DNA from 2 places in the Psychrobacter sp. NC44 genome. Region 1 is predicted to be linked to the other one. Evidence: predicted binding sites of a transcription regulator. Region 1 holds the regulator's gene; the other holds the start of a gene.
What was found. The regulator PhoB, encoded in region 1, activates phosphate uptake and scavenging genes when phosphate is short. The targets are predictions, from matches to a motif close to TGTCATNAANCTGTCATAA.

Region 1 (7,739 bases):
GTCTAAAGCGGCTTACGAGGTCATTGAAGTAAATAGCTTGAATGATATTCGTCATTATCCAAAGCAAAAGTATTTCAGAGTAAATGATTTTGAGCCACTCAAATTAGAGAGCGTTTCTTATATAGAAACACAAGTAATCAGTGGACGAAATTTTGACTCAACATTGCATATTGATTATTACATTGCGACGCCATTTATAGCCGCTGAGAATATTTGGCTAGGTTCTAGCTACCACACGAAATATGATAATCGTGCAGACCAAAGTATTAAAGACAGTCAATATTCAGCATTTATTAACGACTCGCGCCATAAGTACGAAGCCAACGACCTCTCTACTATCAGCTACTTTAAGAAACTTAAATCATCAAATAGCAGAAATGCTTACTTACACACGATTTCTACGGCTAATAGGCAATCTAATTTGCCACCCTTGATATTGAAGCCAGAAACAGGATTACTTGCTGATAGCTTAGATCGTGATTTTGTTTGGGGATTTGGTTCGTTTTTTATTGGTATGGTGCTGTGCTTGTTGCTCGTTCTCGCAGCAGAGTTTGATAGTCAAGAAAAGAAAAGTACGCAAAAACATATACAAAAGCGAAAACATATACAAAAACAGAAGCCTGTAAAAAAACGAGCACCAGTAAGTGATCTATCAAAAAGCCTAGTAGTTTGGTTTAAAAATAATAAAGAGCGACCTGCGACGTTGGTGTTAATACTGACCTGTATAGGTGCATTTATACTGACCGTATTCATGGGTATGGATATCATTGACCCTTTATCTAGACAGGTAAATGGTGTAGGTGGGTTGACGATGGACGCGCTGCAAGCTGGTCAATATTGGCGAGTAGTGACATCGCTTTTTGTGCATGTAGGAATTATGCATTTAGTAATGAGTCTGGGGATGCTTTTTGCGACAGGTTATATTTTGGAAAAAGTATTGGGTCCTATACGTTTTACGATGGCCTTTTTTATATGTGGTATTTTCGCTAATGTTTTAGGGGTGCTATATTTTGATATGGACATGGCAGGTGTTTGGGGTGCTACATTTGGCTTGTTTGGTATCGCGATACCGTTGGTGGCCTTTAAGATTTTTAATAAAAAATATCGAGAGCTATTCGGCGGTACTATCGCTGCGATATTAATCATTACTTTAACCAGCATGTTCTTTGCATTTATAAACACGCTCAGTTATATGGTGTATTATCTTTTAACCTTGTGTTTTGGTATTGTTTTCGGTGTGGTCATAGTCATGACTCAAAAACAGTCGTTATTAAGGAATGCTAGACGCCATAATATATAGTTATTGGCTACTCTTCATTAAGAAACTATATCAAGCAGTATGAATCAAACGTGATGAATTGTTATTAATCATTATTAGAGACTATCTCCATTGACGCCCTCAGCAAACTATGACTAAATAAGAGTAAGGCTAATAAAGACAATATCAATGATAAAACTAACATAGCCTTTAACAATAAAGTCAGCCGTACAAGGAGTGTGCCATGTCTACTATGATTACCGATCGTACCTATCGAATCGCTCGCGAAAATACCCAAGCGATGATAATCGATGTTCAAGAACGCTTAACACCGCATATTTATGACCATGAAAATATCGTCAAAAAAACAGTGACGCTTATTAAAGGTCTACAAGCACTGAATATCCCTATCATGCTCAATGAACAGTATAAAAAAGGGCTTGGCGATACGCTACCTGAAATACGCGAGGTGTTAGAAGGCGATAACGCCAAAAGCTTTGAAAAGGTCACTTTTAGCGCTTGTGATAATGATGATTCGTGGCATTATTTAGCGCAGCAAAATCGAAGTATTGTTTTGCTATTTGGCGTAGAGACACATGTCTGCGTACTACAAACAGCGCTTGATTTGCTAGATAATGGTATGCAGCCGGTTATTATTGGTGATGCGGTCGGTTCGCGTTTTCCATATGATAAAAAGCAAGCAATTCGCCGTATTCGCCGTGCTGGTGGCGTGATTACCACGGTTGAAACCATTCTTTTTGAGCTATGCCGCAGTAGTCAAGATCCTGCATTTAAAACTATTAGCAACTTGATTAAATAGTTCTTTTGTTCAAAATAGAACCGATAGCGCTTACTCACATAAGCGCTATTTTTTATAGTGGTGTTAATTAGCTATAGGTTGGCATGCTCTTTTATAGCGCTCATAAAATGTATAATAATTGCTTATGCGTAAAGGTAAAATGAAGCGCTATATCTTCGTAGAAAAATTAAGAGAAAATTTATGCCATCAACCAAACCCCTTTTATTAACCAACCCAACGCTTGCCTCAAACATTGATATAGATCATGTCACTCATTTCTTATTAGAGCTTGATGCGCTTAAACGTATCAATCGTCGTAGTTATGTGACGCATACCACACGCAAAGAAAACTCTGCCGAACATTCATGGCATTTAGCGATGGCGTGCTGGTCTATCGCTGAACAGTTTGAGCTAGATGTCAATCATGAAAAACTACTCAAGATGGCATTGGTACATGACTTGGGTGAGATTGACGCTGGCGATACATTTTTATTCGCAAACAGTCGTAGCGAGGCGCACATTGAAGAACGCGCTGGTATTGCTCGATTGCAAGCTGAGCGTGGCAATGGCATCATGGATTTAAATGAGATTTGGGAAGAGCAGGAGACGGGTAGTAGTAAAGAAACCCAGCTGCTCAGAGTGGTTGACCGCTTATTGCCTTTTTTACTTAATTTAAATACCAATGGAAAAACGTGGATTGATGCTAACGTCACGCGTTCGCAAGTGACTGCGGCACTTGCTTTTATCAAAGACAGCTTTCCTCCCATTCATGATTGGCTATCAAAAAATATCGACTATGCGACCCAGCAAGGATGGTTGGTTGATGCTTAAGTAAAGCCATCATTTTGCCGTTTACATGTTTGCAAATATTCATCTTTTTCAACTATTAAAGCATTTAGAATTAGCTAAATGAGCGATTAAGTACATTATATAGAGAGATTGTTAAATGAGAGTCACTGGCACTTATAAGGTTTTTGCTAAATCGCTCGTCTTTGTTAGCCTATTAACTTTGGCGCAACTAACGCAGGCCGCCGCACCTATTAGTAATGGTGATAAACTGGCGCACGATGCAAAAAAACAGATAGGTATTACCACCAGCTATGATCCTGCTTACCGCAAGTTGGATTTTCCGCGTGGTGATGTACCGATAGAAACTGGCGTCTGTACCGATGTTATCGTCCGTGCTTATCGCTTGCAAAATATAGATCTACAGCAATTAGTCAACCATGATATGAAGTCAAATTGGTCGGCTTATCCAAAGACTTGGGGGCTGAAATCAACCGATAAGAATATCGATCATCGCCGAGTGCCCAATCTTGAAGTGTTTTTTGCGCGTCACGCAAAGACATTATCGACGACTGATAAAGACAGTTTTCAAGCAGGGGATGTGGTGACGTGGCGATTACCGAATGGTAATTTGCCGCATACAGGTATCGTCTCCGATAAAGTCGCTGCGGATGGTATACCGCTGATTATTCACAATATCGGACGCGGTACGCAAGAAGAAAACATCTTATTTGCTTATCCTATTCTCAAACACTTTCGTTATTAACTACTTTCATTATTAACTAGGGTGTGTCATCAATTAGATTGTGAGGCTTAAAATGAGAAAAATTGTAGATAAACAAGGAAGAAATTGCCGTTAATATGAACATATTGACAAAATTTCTGACGATATTTAGCAAAATTTAGCTATTTTAAGACCACTAAATGTATTCATGTGCTAATTGATGACACGCCCTAATATGTTGCGATAAGATAATTACCCATAATAAAAAGCTCAGTTCAACATAGATTAGGATGCTGAACTGAGCTTTTTTGAGTCGTTAAATCACTTGCCTATGGAGTGTTAGCGACACCCAGTAGCTGTCCCATTTTTACCACACTATCGGCTTTCATACTGTCTTGCCAATCTGCTTTTGCTCCTTTTGGTAGAATGACAATTGCGGTTGAGCCTAAATAAAAACGACCCAGCTCATCGCCTTTTTCAAAGCTCATATTGTGCTCAGCTTCTTGAATATCATCAGTGCGGGCAATTTTGCCAGTCGCCACTGTTTCGATACCAGCGACAATCATCGCCCCAACCATCACCACCGCTGCTTTGCCATATGCTGTATCAAACAGACAAACCAAGCGTTCATTACGCGCAAATAAGTCTGGCACGTTCGCCGCCGTAGTATTGTTGACCGAAAACAGCGTACCCGGTACATAACGGGTTTTGGTCAGAGTGCCAGCGAAGGGCATATGTACACGGTGATAGTTACTAGGGGCAAGATAAACCGTCGCAAAACTCCCATCCGCAAAATAGCGGCCATCTTCACTGTCAGCAAGCAGTTGACCAACGTCATAATAGTGACCTTTTGCTTGGAGCAATTTATGGTCGTCAATTTGACCCAACTGCGAGATAATACCATCGGCAGGACTGACGATACCATGAGGCGTCATGTCGATAGGGCGCGCGTCTTCTTTTAGCTCACGAGTAAAAAAGTCATTAAAGCTCTCATAGGCGTTGAGACTTTGGCGCTCATACTCGTCCAAGCTGACGTTGTAGGCTTTGGCAAAGCTACGGATAAACGTGCGTTTGACATAAGGATGGCGGCTAGCGGCTAGGCGCCCAGCAACTTTACTCAGTTGCTGCTGCGGGACAAGCTGTTGTAAAGTAGTGAATACATTCATAATGAGGCTACCAAAATAGGGTGTAATGTAATAATTAATAAGCAAGAGAATGGCCGTATTTTATCATGGACGGCGTATTATTGTATGGGCATAATTGGTAAGGAATCTATAAATGAAAGCACTTATACAGCGCGTACGCCATGCTAGTGTCACCGTCGATGCGCAGTGTGTTGGTACGATTGAGCAAGGCATATTGGCTTATATTGGTTTAGGGCCTGATGACGACATAACAAGCGCACAGCGAATGGTGGATAAAATCCTCACCTATCGTATTTTTGACAATGATGATGATCCTGCCAAGTACGGCAAACTGGATAAAAATGTCCAGCAAGTTGGTGGCGGACTGTTATTGGTATCACAGTTTACGCTAATGGCAAAAACAGACAAGGGTCGTCGCCCTGACTTTGGTGGTGCGATGGCACCTGATGCGGCGCAAGCGTTGTTTGCGCAATTGGTCGCTTATGCCAACACGCAATATCCAAACGTGGCAACTGGTCAATTTGGTGCCAATATGCAAGTGTCGAGCGTCAATGATGGGCCATTGAATTTCTTGTTAGAAGTAAATTGAGTAAACCAAGCATTAGCCGTCACGAGACTTATGAACCGCTTAAAAGTCGAATGTCATTAAACTGTCATAATTACCCCGTTTAATAGGGAGCAGCAGGCGAGCATTTATCGCCTTTTTTGTCAGCTAAATGTTGTCCTCTAACACTGAGAATGCCGTATGTATAATGAGCAAATTTTGATTGTTGAAGATGAACCTGCGATTCGTGAAATGATCGTCATGACGCTAGAGATGGCGGGATTTGATAGTCTGCAGGCAGCGGATGTATCTGAGGCGCACCAACAAGTGGTCGATCACCGCCCTGCGCTGATTTTGCTAGATTGGATGCTGCCCGGTGATAAAAGTGGCATTGATTTTTGCCGATTGCTCAAAAACGATGAGCTACTCGCTGAGATACCAGTCATTATGTTGACAGCTAAAAGTGAAGAGGACAGCAAGGTGCATGGCCTTGATGCTGGTGCTGATGATTATATGACCAAGCCTTTTTCGACACGTGAGTTGATATCCAGAATCAAAGCAGTATTGCGGCGTAGTAACGCGCTCAATAGTGATAAACCTATCGAAATCGGCAATTTGAGCCTTGATCCCAAAAGTCAGCGAGTGACAGCGGCTGGTAAAGTGGTTGATGTCGGGCCTACGGAATATCGATTATTGGCATTTTTTATGAGTCATCCAGAGCGTGCCTATACGCGGACGCAGCTGCTAGACCAAGTATGGGGCGGTAATGTATATATCGAAGATAGAACCATTGATGTGCATATCAAACGTTTGCGGACATTATTACGACCGCATCAATGTGATACGTTGATACAGACAGTGCGTGGGACAGGCTATCGATTTTCTAGCTTTATTGAACCAATTTAACTGACGGTTTTTATTCGCTATAAAAGCAGTATGTTAATCGCAGCACAGTGAAAAACGGCGAATAGTGATAAGGATGATGGATGAACACCCTAATATCGGCTCAAGGCGACCAACAAAATAAGTCACTGCTAGCAACTCAGCAGAATACAACGGATCAACTCAAAAAAATTAGAAGCGCACTACGTGCATTGCGTGATGCGGTGGTTTTGCTCAATGACGATGATGGGCTTGAATGGTGGAATCAGGCCGCCGAAGATTTAATGTTGTTACAGTTGTCAGATAAAGGTAAGTGCATTTTTGACTTTATTAGTGCGCCTGAATTTCGTCAGTATTATCAGGCGACGACCAACCCTAACGATGGTGCTCAGGATGGTGTGCACATTGTCTCGTGGCGCGCGCCCAAGCGTTATCTGAAATGTGAGCTCACGCCTTTTGGTGATGAGAAGCTGCTCATTATTTATGATGTGACGCGCTTGCATCATTTGGAGGAGATGCGCCGCGACTTTGTGGCGAATGTCTCGCATGAGTTACGCACACCATTGACCGTCATGATGGGCTATCTAGAAAATTTTTCGGATCAGCCAGATATGCCGCCGCATTGGAAGCGCGGGTTTGAGCTGATGAGCCAACAGACTGCGCGTATGAATAGAATTGTGAATGACTTATTGCTGTTATCTCGCATCGAAATCGAAGAAACCCATGAGCTCAGTTATATTGATATGACCAAGCTGCTGACCCATGTTTATGATGATGCGCAAGCGTACAATCAAGAGTATGGGCATACCATTCACTTGCAGATAGATACTTATGACGGACTGTATGGCTCAGAGATGTATCTAAATAGCGCGCTTTCTAATCTGGTGATTAATGCCATCAAATACACGCCCAAGGGCGGTAATATCGCCATTAGTTGGACAAAAACGTCAGAAGGTTGCCGATTTGCCGTCGAAGACAACGGTATTGGTATTGCACCTGAGCATATCGCACGGTTGACGGAGCGTTTTTATCGTATTGATAAAGGTCGTAGTCGGGCGACTGGCGGCACAGGGCTAGGTTTGGCAATCGTTAAACACGTTTTATATCAGCATGAGGCTAACTTACAAATTGAATCAGTAGAAGGGGTAGGCTCGACGTTCAGTATGGTATTTCCAGCTGCCCACATTAGATCAGCTGCGGTACCCTAATCTTTTTGTAAAAGTGGATAGGGGTTCACTGCACTGCCGCTGATATAAATACCGTAATGTACATGTGGCGGCGTACCTTTTGCATTGCCACTGTCGCCGACGTAGCCGATGATATCGCCGGCATTAACCCAGTCGTTTGGACTAATATCTGCATAATCTTCTAAATGCGCATAATAATGCCCTGCGCTGCCTGGTCCAACCACCACCACCACACGACCGCCTAACGTATTTTCACCAACTTTGCTGACGATGCCTTGTGTCGTGGCTCGTATTGGTGTGCCTCGTGCGGCAAAGATATCGATACCTTCATGACTGCGACCTTGACTGCGTGCAGCGCCCCATGTATCTGTTAGATGTTGCTCTGGAAGTGGACTGGGTAAGCTGTTTTCCGTC
Region 2 (7,739 bases), on a different contig from region 1:
TATAGTGATGACGTCCTTGGCACTACGAACTCAGTACAGCAAATTATTGATGAGCTATCTCGCAAAGGTATTCACCATATTGGTTTACTCAGTGCGATGGGAGGCACTAACGACAAAGTTATGCTGAATTCTCTGACAGAAGTAGATGTTGTTTTGGGTAATTTGGATGCTTCAGCAAATGAGACAGATTTTTCAGAACTGAAGTCCAACTTAAATCAAAAACTGGATAGTTATAAGTTTGAAACAATGAATAGAGGCGGACAGAAAGTATGTATGAGTTACAACAGCAACAAAATATTGACGTCAAGCTCTTATGAGGCAGAGACAAATATCAAAGGTGAAGTAACACAGTGCGAAGGTTCTGTATACCTCTATATAGATAAACCTGATATTCGCTATAATGAGGAAGTTTATTCTTACGCAGAGTTTTATGAGTACATAAAAGGACTCAATAGTGCCCTAGATAATTTTGGCAGTGACAAAGAGTTTTACATTGTTTCCAAGCTAGAATCTGGAGGTATTGATGAAATTCGAAAAATTGAGAAAAAATATCCACTGAATTGAGTATTTAGTTTTTAAAGATGTTAAGAGTTATTTTAAAAAAAGCTCGAACCTGATTATCAGGTTTGAGCTTTTTTGATGCGCTGCTATATATAGTCAAGGAATTTTAGAATCGCTACAAGGCGACAGACCGCAGATAGTACACTGAGTACATCTAGGGCGGGTAACACCGTAGCGGTTTAAAAGTGCTCTGACTATAGGTTGCCTGCATCTCTCTATATAACTGATGTCCTTCGCTGTTATGTTGATCACTTCAATTAAATAATTAATATCCGTTAGGTCCTCTATTTATGAAATAACTTTTTTATTAGCGGCATCTTTATCTAGTCCTGCCGCATAATCTCGCACGTTCTGAGTGATTTTCATTGAGCAAAACTTAGGGCCACACATCGAGCAAAAGTGTGCCGTCTTATGCGCGTCTTTTGGTAAGGTTTCATCATGGAACTCACGGGCGGTATCTGGGTCGAGCGCCAGATTGAACTGGTCGTCCCAGCGGAATTCAAATCGGGCTTTAGATAACGCATTATCACGTGCCTGCGCACCGGGATGACCTTTAGCCAAATCAGCCGCGTGGGCTGCGATTTTATAGGTGATGATACCGTCTTTAACATCTTTTTTATTAGGCAGACCTAAATGCTCTTTTGGCGTCACATAGCACAGCATTGCGGTGCCAAACCAGCCGATCATTGCCGCACCAATCGCACTGGTAATATGGTCATAACCAGGTGCAATATCAGTGGTTAGTGGCCCTAAGGTATAAAAAGGTGCGTCGGCACAAACTTCTAATTGCAAGTCCATATTCTCTTTAATACGGTTCATTGCCACGTGTCCCGGACCTTCTATCATCACCTGTACATCATGCTTCCACGCCACTTGGGTCAACTCACCAAGGGTACGCAGCTCACCAAATTGTGCTTCGTCATTGGCGTCTTGCAAGCAGCCCGGACGCAAGCCATCGCCTAAGCTAAATGCGACATCATACTGCTTCATAATCTCGCAGATATCTTCAAAATGAGTGTATAAAAAACTCTCTTTATTATGAAACATGCACCACTGCGCCATGATAGATCCGCCACGCGAGACGATGCCCGTTAGGCGTCCTGCAGTCAGTGGCACGTACTCTAATAGCACACCTGCGTGAATGGTGAAGTAATCAACACCTTGCTCTGCTTGCTCAATGAGCGTATCGCGGAATATCTCCCACGTTAAATCTTCTGCCACGCCATCGACTTTTTCTAGCGCTTGATAAATGGGTACTGTACCAATAGGCACTGGAGAGTTACGGATTAACCATTCTCGGGTTTCATGAATGTGATTACCCGTGGATAAATCCATAATATTATCCGCGCCCCAACGCGTGGCCCACGTCATTTTTGAGACCTCTTCATCAATAGAAGAACCTAGCGCTGAGTTACCAATATTGGCATTAATTTTCACCAAAAAATTACGCCCGATAATCATCGGTTCAGATTCAGGGTGATTGATGTTATTTGGGATAATGGCGCGACCTGCAGCCACTTCACTCCGCACAAACTCAGGGGTAATAACAGTGGGCGTATTGGCGCCAAAGTTCTCACCATCGTGCTGACGCATATCGGTCAGCTCATGCTGCTTTTGCGTTTCGCGAATGGCGATATATTCCATTTCTGGGGTGATGATGCCGCGGCGTGCATAGTACATCTGCGTGACGTTGCCAGCTTTGCCATCGACATCTTTGGCGCGGCGAGGTTTGTCGATATGAGCAAATCGTAGATTGGCAGTGCTGATATCGCGGGCGCGTGCCATTCCGTAAGAGCTAGACAGTCCGCTTAATTGCTCGGTATCACCGCGCTCAGCAATCCAACCTTCACGCAGCTTTGGTAAGCCTTTCGTCAAATCAATCTCAACGTTGGGATCGGTATAAACGCCAGAGGTGTCATACACATAAAAGGGTGGGTTCTGTTCCCATTCGTTCTCAGAAACGCCTTGCACAGGGGTAGGATCAAGGGTGATTTCACGCATGGGTACTTGAATATCGGATCTAGAGCCTTCGATATAAACTTTACGAGAAGCAGGTAAAATACGATGTAAGTCGCGCGCGTCTTCTTCAAAGCGCGCATCATTGGTACTGCGGTGAGCAGGGGTCTTTAACGCGTCTGTCTTAGAAGGTTTTTGAGAAGGAGAAGTGGCTAATAAAGTTGTCATATGCTGTCCTAGCGTGTTGGTTTTTGAACAAAAGCAACACCGCCAGTAGCTGCGGGGGTAGCATCTGTGATCCAGACAAATTCAGCTCATGAGCATCAGCCTACGACCAAAAAACATAGCCGCGGATGATGCTCATCAAACGTTGGACGCAGCTTTATATCAGTCTTCACTACTTAATAGTACATCACGCATATTAAGGGAGTAATAAGGATAAAAAAGGCATTTCTGCACGTCCTTTGCCATAAATAACAAAGTGCTTAAGACTTCCCTGCGTCGGTACTAACCGCATCAGGTTCGGCGGGTGATCTCTCAGCGAATGTATAAAGGCGACTACTTTAATAAAGAAAGCTTAAAAGTAAGTCGATAATACACCGCACCCCGAGTCTGTCAGTGTTGTAAATCACCTCAATACTAACAAAGTTCTGCAATGAGGGCTAATGATATTTAGATGAAAATATCAGGCTTTGAGTTTGAGGTTCGATGTTTTTATGAGAACGACTCTAGGGTACCAGTGATTGAAATCACTTGATATTACTGAGCTGTAGATAGCTTATCTAAATATTATGTAAAGCGAATGAAAGATTCTGGAGGTTGTCATTAAACTGTCATAAAGATTTGGCAAGATAGCACGCATGTCACAAACAATGCTTTTTTGTATCGTTGTTAAACTTTAGGAGTCCTACATGCGTTATTCGTTATTAGCAGTGGCCGTTAGTTGTACATTAGTGCTTACGGCATGTAATAAATCGACTGAAACGACAGAGCCAGCTGCGGATAGCAGTAGCGCTGTCACCACCACTGAAGCAACCACTCAGACAACATCTGCTTCTGCAGCAGGTTTTAAATCTGCTGAAAATATCGCAATGAACATCACGGGTGCAGGTGCATCATTCCCGCAGCCTATCTATGCTAAATGGTCTTACGACTATAACGCTGCTACCGGTGGTCAAGTCAATTACCAGTCGATTGGCTCTTCTGGTGGTATCAAACAAATCGAATCAAAAACAGTCGATTTTGGGGCATCTGACGCGCCGATGACGCCTGAAGAGCTAGACGCAGCAGGCTTGATTCAGTTTCCGACGGTTATCGGTGGCGTCGTGCCAATCGTCAACATCGATGGTATTGAGCCGGGCGCGTTGAAATTAGACGGTGCAATGTTGGCAGACATCTATTTGGGTAAGATTAGCAACTGGAATGACCCTGCTATCAAAGCCATGAACCCAGATTTGACTTTGCCTGATGCCGCTATTACGACGGTATTCCGCTCAGATGGTTCTGGCACAACGTTTAACTTTACGGATTATCTAGCCAAAGTCTCGCCAGACTGGAAAGACACAGTTGGTGTTGATAAAACAGTCAAATGGCCAACGTCTGCGACTGGTGCTGGCGGTAAAGGTAACGAAGGCGTATCAAGCTATGTAAATCGTATGAAAAACTCTATCGGTTATGTGGAATATGCTTACGCTAAGCAAAACAACATGTCACATACTGCATTGAAAAACGCTGCTGGCAACGTCGTTCAGCCATCTGCTGAGACATTTGCTGCGGCAGGTGATATCGACTGGTCAAAACAAGCAGGCTTTTATAAAGTCATCACCAACTCTGAGACTGAGCAAGCATGGCCGATCGCTGCTGCGACCTTTATCTTGGTACATAAGCAACCAGAGAATCCTCAGCAAGTGGCTGGCGTGTTGAACTTCTTTGATTGGGCTTATACCCAAGGCGACGATGATGCCATGGCACTCGATTACGTACCATTCTCTGATACGGCCGTTGCCTTATTCAAGGAAAAATGGAATGAGGTAAAAGGCAGTGATGGACAGCCTGTTTATAAGCCTGCTCAGTAACCTATCCATGCTAATCATGAGTCAATAATTTTCTAATTATCCTCTCGAATAACTATTCTCCGGTAGTGATTTGAGAGGTTTTATCACAGCAAATTTGATGACAAGTTTGTTGTGATAAAACCGAATGAATGCTTCTACTATTTTGACTTGATTCTATTTAATGCTGAGACACTTATGAATGATTTAAGGTCCCAACTGGCTAAACAAAAGCGCTATGACTTATTGTTTGTGAATGCTACTAAGGCTTTTGCCATACTGGTACTCTTATCGTTGGGCGGCATTTTAGTCTCCTTGATCATCGGAGCGTGGCCGAGCATTCAAACATTTGGTCTTGGATTTTATACCAGTAATAATTGGGATACGGTCGCCAATGAATACGGTGCTCTTGCCCCTATTTATGGCACGCTAGTAACGTCATTTATAGCTATTCTCATTGCCGTGCCAGTCAGTTTTGGTATTGCGATATTTTTGACTGAAATGTGCCCAACCTTCCTCAAAAAACCACTTGGTATTGCCATTGAGTTATTAGCGGGTATCCCTTCTATCATTTATGGTATGTGGGGTTTGTTTGTCTTTGCGCCTTTCTTCGGTGATCACATTCAGCCATGGTTTATCGAGCATATAGGGCCATTGCCTATCATCGGTAAGCTATTTACGGGTGCACCAATGGGACTGGGTATGTTTACGGCATCCCTTGTACTCGCCATTATGATTATTCCATTTATCGCCGCCACCATGCGAGATGTTTTTTCGGTCGTGCCAGACCTGCTCAAAGAGTCGGCCTATGGCATGGGTGCGACGACTTGGGAAGTCATGTTCAAGATTATCCTGCCGTATACCAAAGCCGGTGTCGTGGGCGGCGTGATCTTAGGACTGGGCCGGGCATTGGGTGAGACGATGGCAGTGACTTTCTTGATTGGTAATGCCTTTAACATCAGTCCGAGTTTATTTACCTCTGGTGTCACGATTACCTCAGCTTTAGCAAACGAGTTTGCCGAAGCGTCGAGTGAGCTACATTTGGCGTCTTTATTACATTTAGGCTTAATCTTATTTGTCATCACCTTCATTGTGCTATCTCTAGCAAAACTCATGCTCATGCGCATGGATCACAAGGCAGGCAATCGGTAGGCGTTTGACAATCTCGATAGGTCTTTTACGGATTGATTGGACATCAATAAACATTGATGGATATTGATAAAAGATATGGGAAATAAATAGTATGGCTGCTAACAATGCGATCAATGCACCACTACCGACTCAGCCAAACAGCGCTAGCCGCTACAATCAAAGCCTTTATAACAAGCGCCGTTTGACCAACAAGTTAGGTCTAGGCTTTGCCATGTCGGCGATGGTTTTTGGACTGTTTTGGTTGTTTTGGATTTTGTTGACGCTCTTTGTTGAAGGCTTTCAAGGTATTGTGCAGCTGCCTATTTTTACTGCTGACACACCGCCACCGATGAGTGCGGGCGGGCTGCGTAACGCCATTGTCGGTTCAATAATGCTCGCGTTTTCAGGTTTGTTCATCGGTGCACCTATTGGCCTCATGACGGGTATTTATTTATCCGAGTTCGCTCAAGGCAGTATGCTTGGCAAGGTGACGCGATTTTTAAATGATATTTTGTTATCTGCGCCCTCAATTGTGATTGGTCTCTTTATTTATGCATTGATGGTAAAAGGTCAAAGTTTCTCTGGTTGGGCAGGCGCGTTGGCATTGGCATTAATCGTTATTCCTGTGGTCGTGCGTACCACTGAGAATATGCTCAATTTGGTTCCTAATAGCATTCGTGAAGCGGCTTACGCACTTGGCACACCCAAGTGGAAAATGGTGACTCAAGTAACGATTAAGGCGGCTAGAGCAGGACTGACCACTGGGGTGTTATTGGCTTTTGCTCGCATCACCGGTGAGACAGCACCATTGCTATTTACGGCGCTTAACAACCAATATTTCAGTACCGATATGGGTCAGCCTATTGCCAACTTACCCAATACCATCTATCAGTTTGCGATGAGTCCTTATGATAACTGGCATACCTTAGCGTGGGCGGCAGCGTTGCTGATCACGACCTCTGTCTTGGTATTAAACATTTTGGCAAGGTTCATCGGTAGTAGAGGTCAGGCTAAATAAAGACTGATGGTAAATTAAGGCTTGTCCTAGATTACTTCGAGAATTTACTTCCATTTATATTCATTGAGCTGGGTTGGAACATATTATGAATGACGTCATGAGCAAAATCCGTACAAAAAAGCCTGTCGATAAATTCAATGCGGCAGATAAATTTAATCCAACAACAGACAGTTTATTAAACAGACCGATGTCGACGGCAGCACAAATGGAGCAGCCAGATATTGCCAGCTTAACCAAACAGACGCTTCATGATATTCCCAAAAACATGCCCGCAGCAAAAATGCAAATTCGGGATCTGAATTTTTATTATGGTGACTTTCAGGCGCTAAAAAACATCAATATCGATATTCCTGATAAAAAAGTCACTGCTTTCATTGGTCCTTCAGGTTGCGGAAAATCGACGCTGTTGCGTACCTTTAATCGGATGTATGACTTATATCCAGGGATGCGGGCAGAAGGCAATATTAATCTTGATGGCAACAATATCTTGGGCAAAGACGTCGATGTCAATTTGCTACGCGCCCAAGTCGGTATGGTCTTTCAGAAACCTACCCCATTCCCGATGTCCATTTATGACAATGTCGCCTTTGGGGTACGTCTTTATGAAAAATTAAGCAAAGCTGAGCTGGATAATCGGGTGGAATGGGCGCTGAAAAAATCCGCACTATGGCCAGAAGTGAAAGACAAATTGAAAGCGTCAGGGCTTTCGTTATCCGGTGGTCAGCAGCAACGCTTGTGTATCGCACGTAGCGTCGCGACCAAGCCTGAAGTGTTATTGCTTGATGAGCCGACATCAGCGTTAGATCCTATTTCGACAGGTGCTATCGAAGATTTGATTGAAGACTTAAAACAGGATTACACCATTGCCATCGTTACGCATAACATGCAACAGGCCGCGCGCGTGTCTGACTATACCGTCTATATGTACTTAGGCGATATGATTGAGATGGGCGAGACCGACCAGATATTTACCAAGCCTGCCCAAACCGCGACGGAAGATTATATTACGGGTCGTTATGGCT

Region 2: a site for PhoB is predicted at 3,338-3,356, ahead of pstS (phosphate ABC transporter substrate-binding protein PstS). Genes of this name have one in related genera too.

What each region holds. Positions count from the first base shown of each region.
Region 1 covers NZ_CAJHBN010000015.1:35,964-43,702, reverse strand. The annotation lists gene JMX95_RS11045 (rhomboid family intramembrane serine protease) at 1-1,300, shown strand, start outside; gene JMX95_RS11040 (isochorismatase family protein) at 1,503-2,078, shown strand; gene JMX95_RS11035 (HD domain-containing protein) at 2,259-2,888, shown strand; gene JMX95_RS11030 (DUF1287 domain-containing protein) at 3,004-3,609, shown strand; gene asd (archaetidylserine decarboxylase) at 3,897-4,733, opposite strand; gene dtd (D-aminoacyl-tRNA deacylase) at 4,846-5,301, shown strand; gene phoB (phosphate regulon transcriptional regulator PhoB) at 5,458-6,162, shown strand; gene phoR (phosphate regulon sensor histidine kinase PhoR) at 6,243-7,346, shown strand; gene JMX95_RS11005 (M23 family metallopeptidase) at 7,343-7,739, opposite strand, start outside.
Region 2 covers NZ_CAJHBN010000007.1:110,088-117,826, forward strand. The annotation lists gene JMX95_RS07250 (hypothetical protein) at 1-564, shown strand, start outside; gene thiC (phosphomethylpyrimidine synthase ThiC) at 850-2,745, opposite strand; TPP riboswitch at 2,994-3,136, opposite strand; gene pstS (phosphate ABC transporter substrate-binding protein PstS) at 3,429-4,592, shown strand; gene pstC (phosphate ABC transporter permease subunit PstC) at 4,767-5,720, shown strand; gene pstA (phosphate ABC transporter permease PstA) at 5,812-6,717, shown strand; gene pstB (phosphate ABC transporter ATP-binding protein PstB) at 6,815-7,739, shown strand, end outside.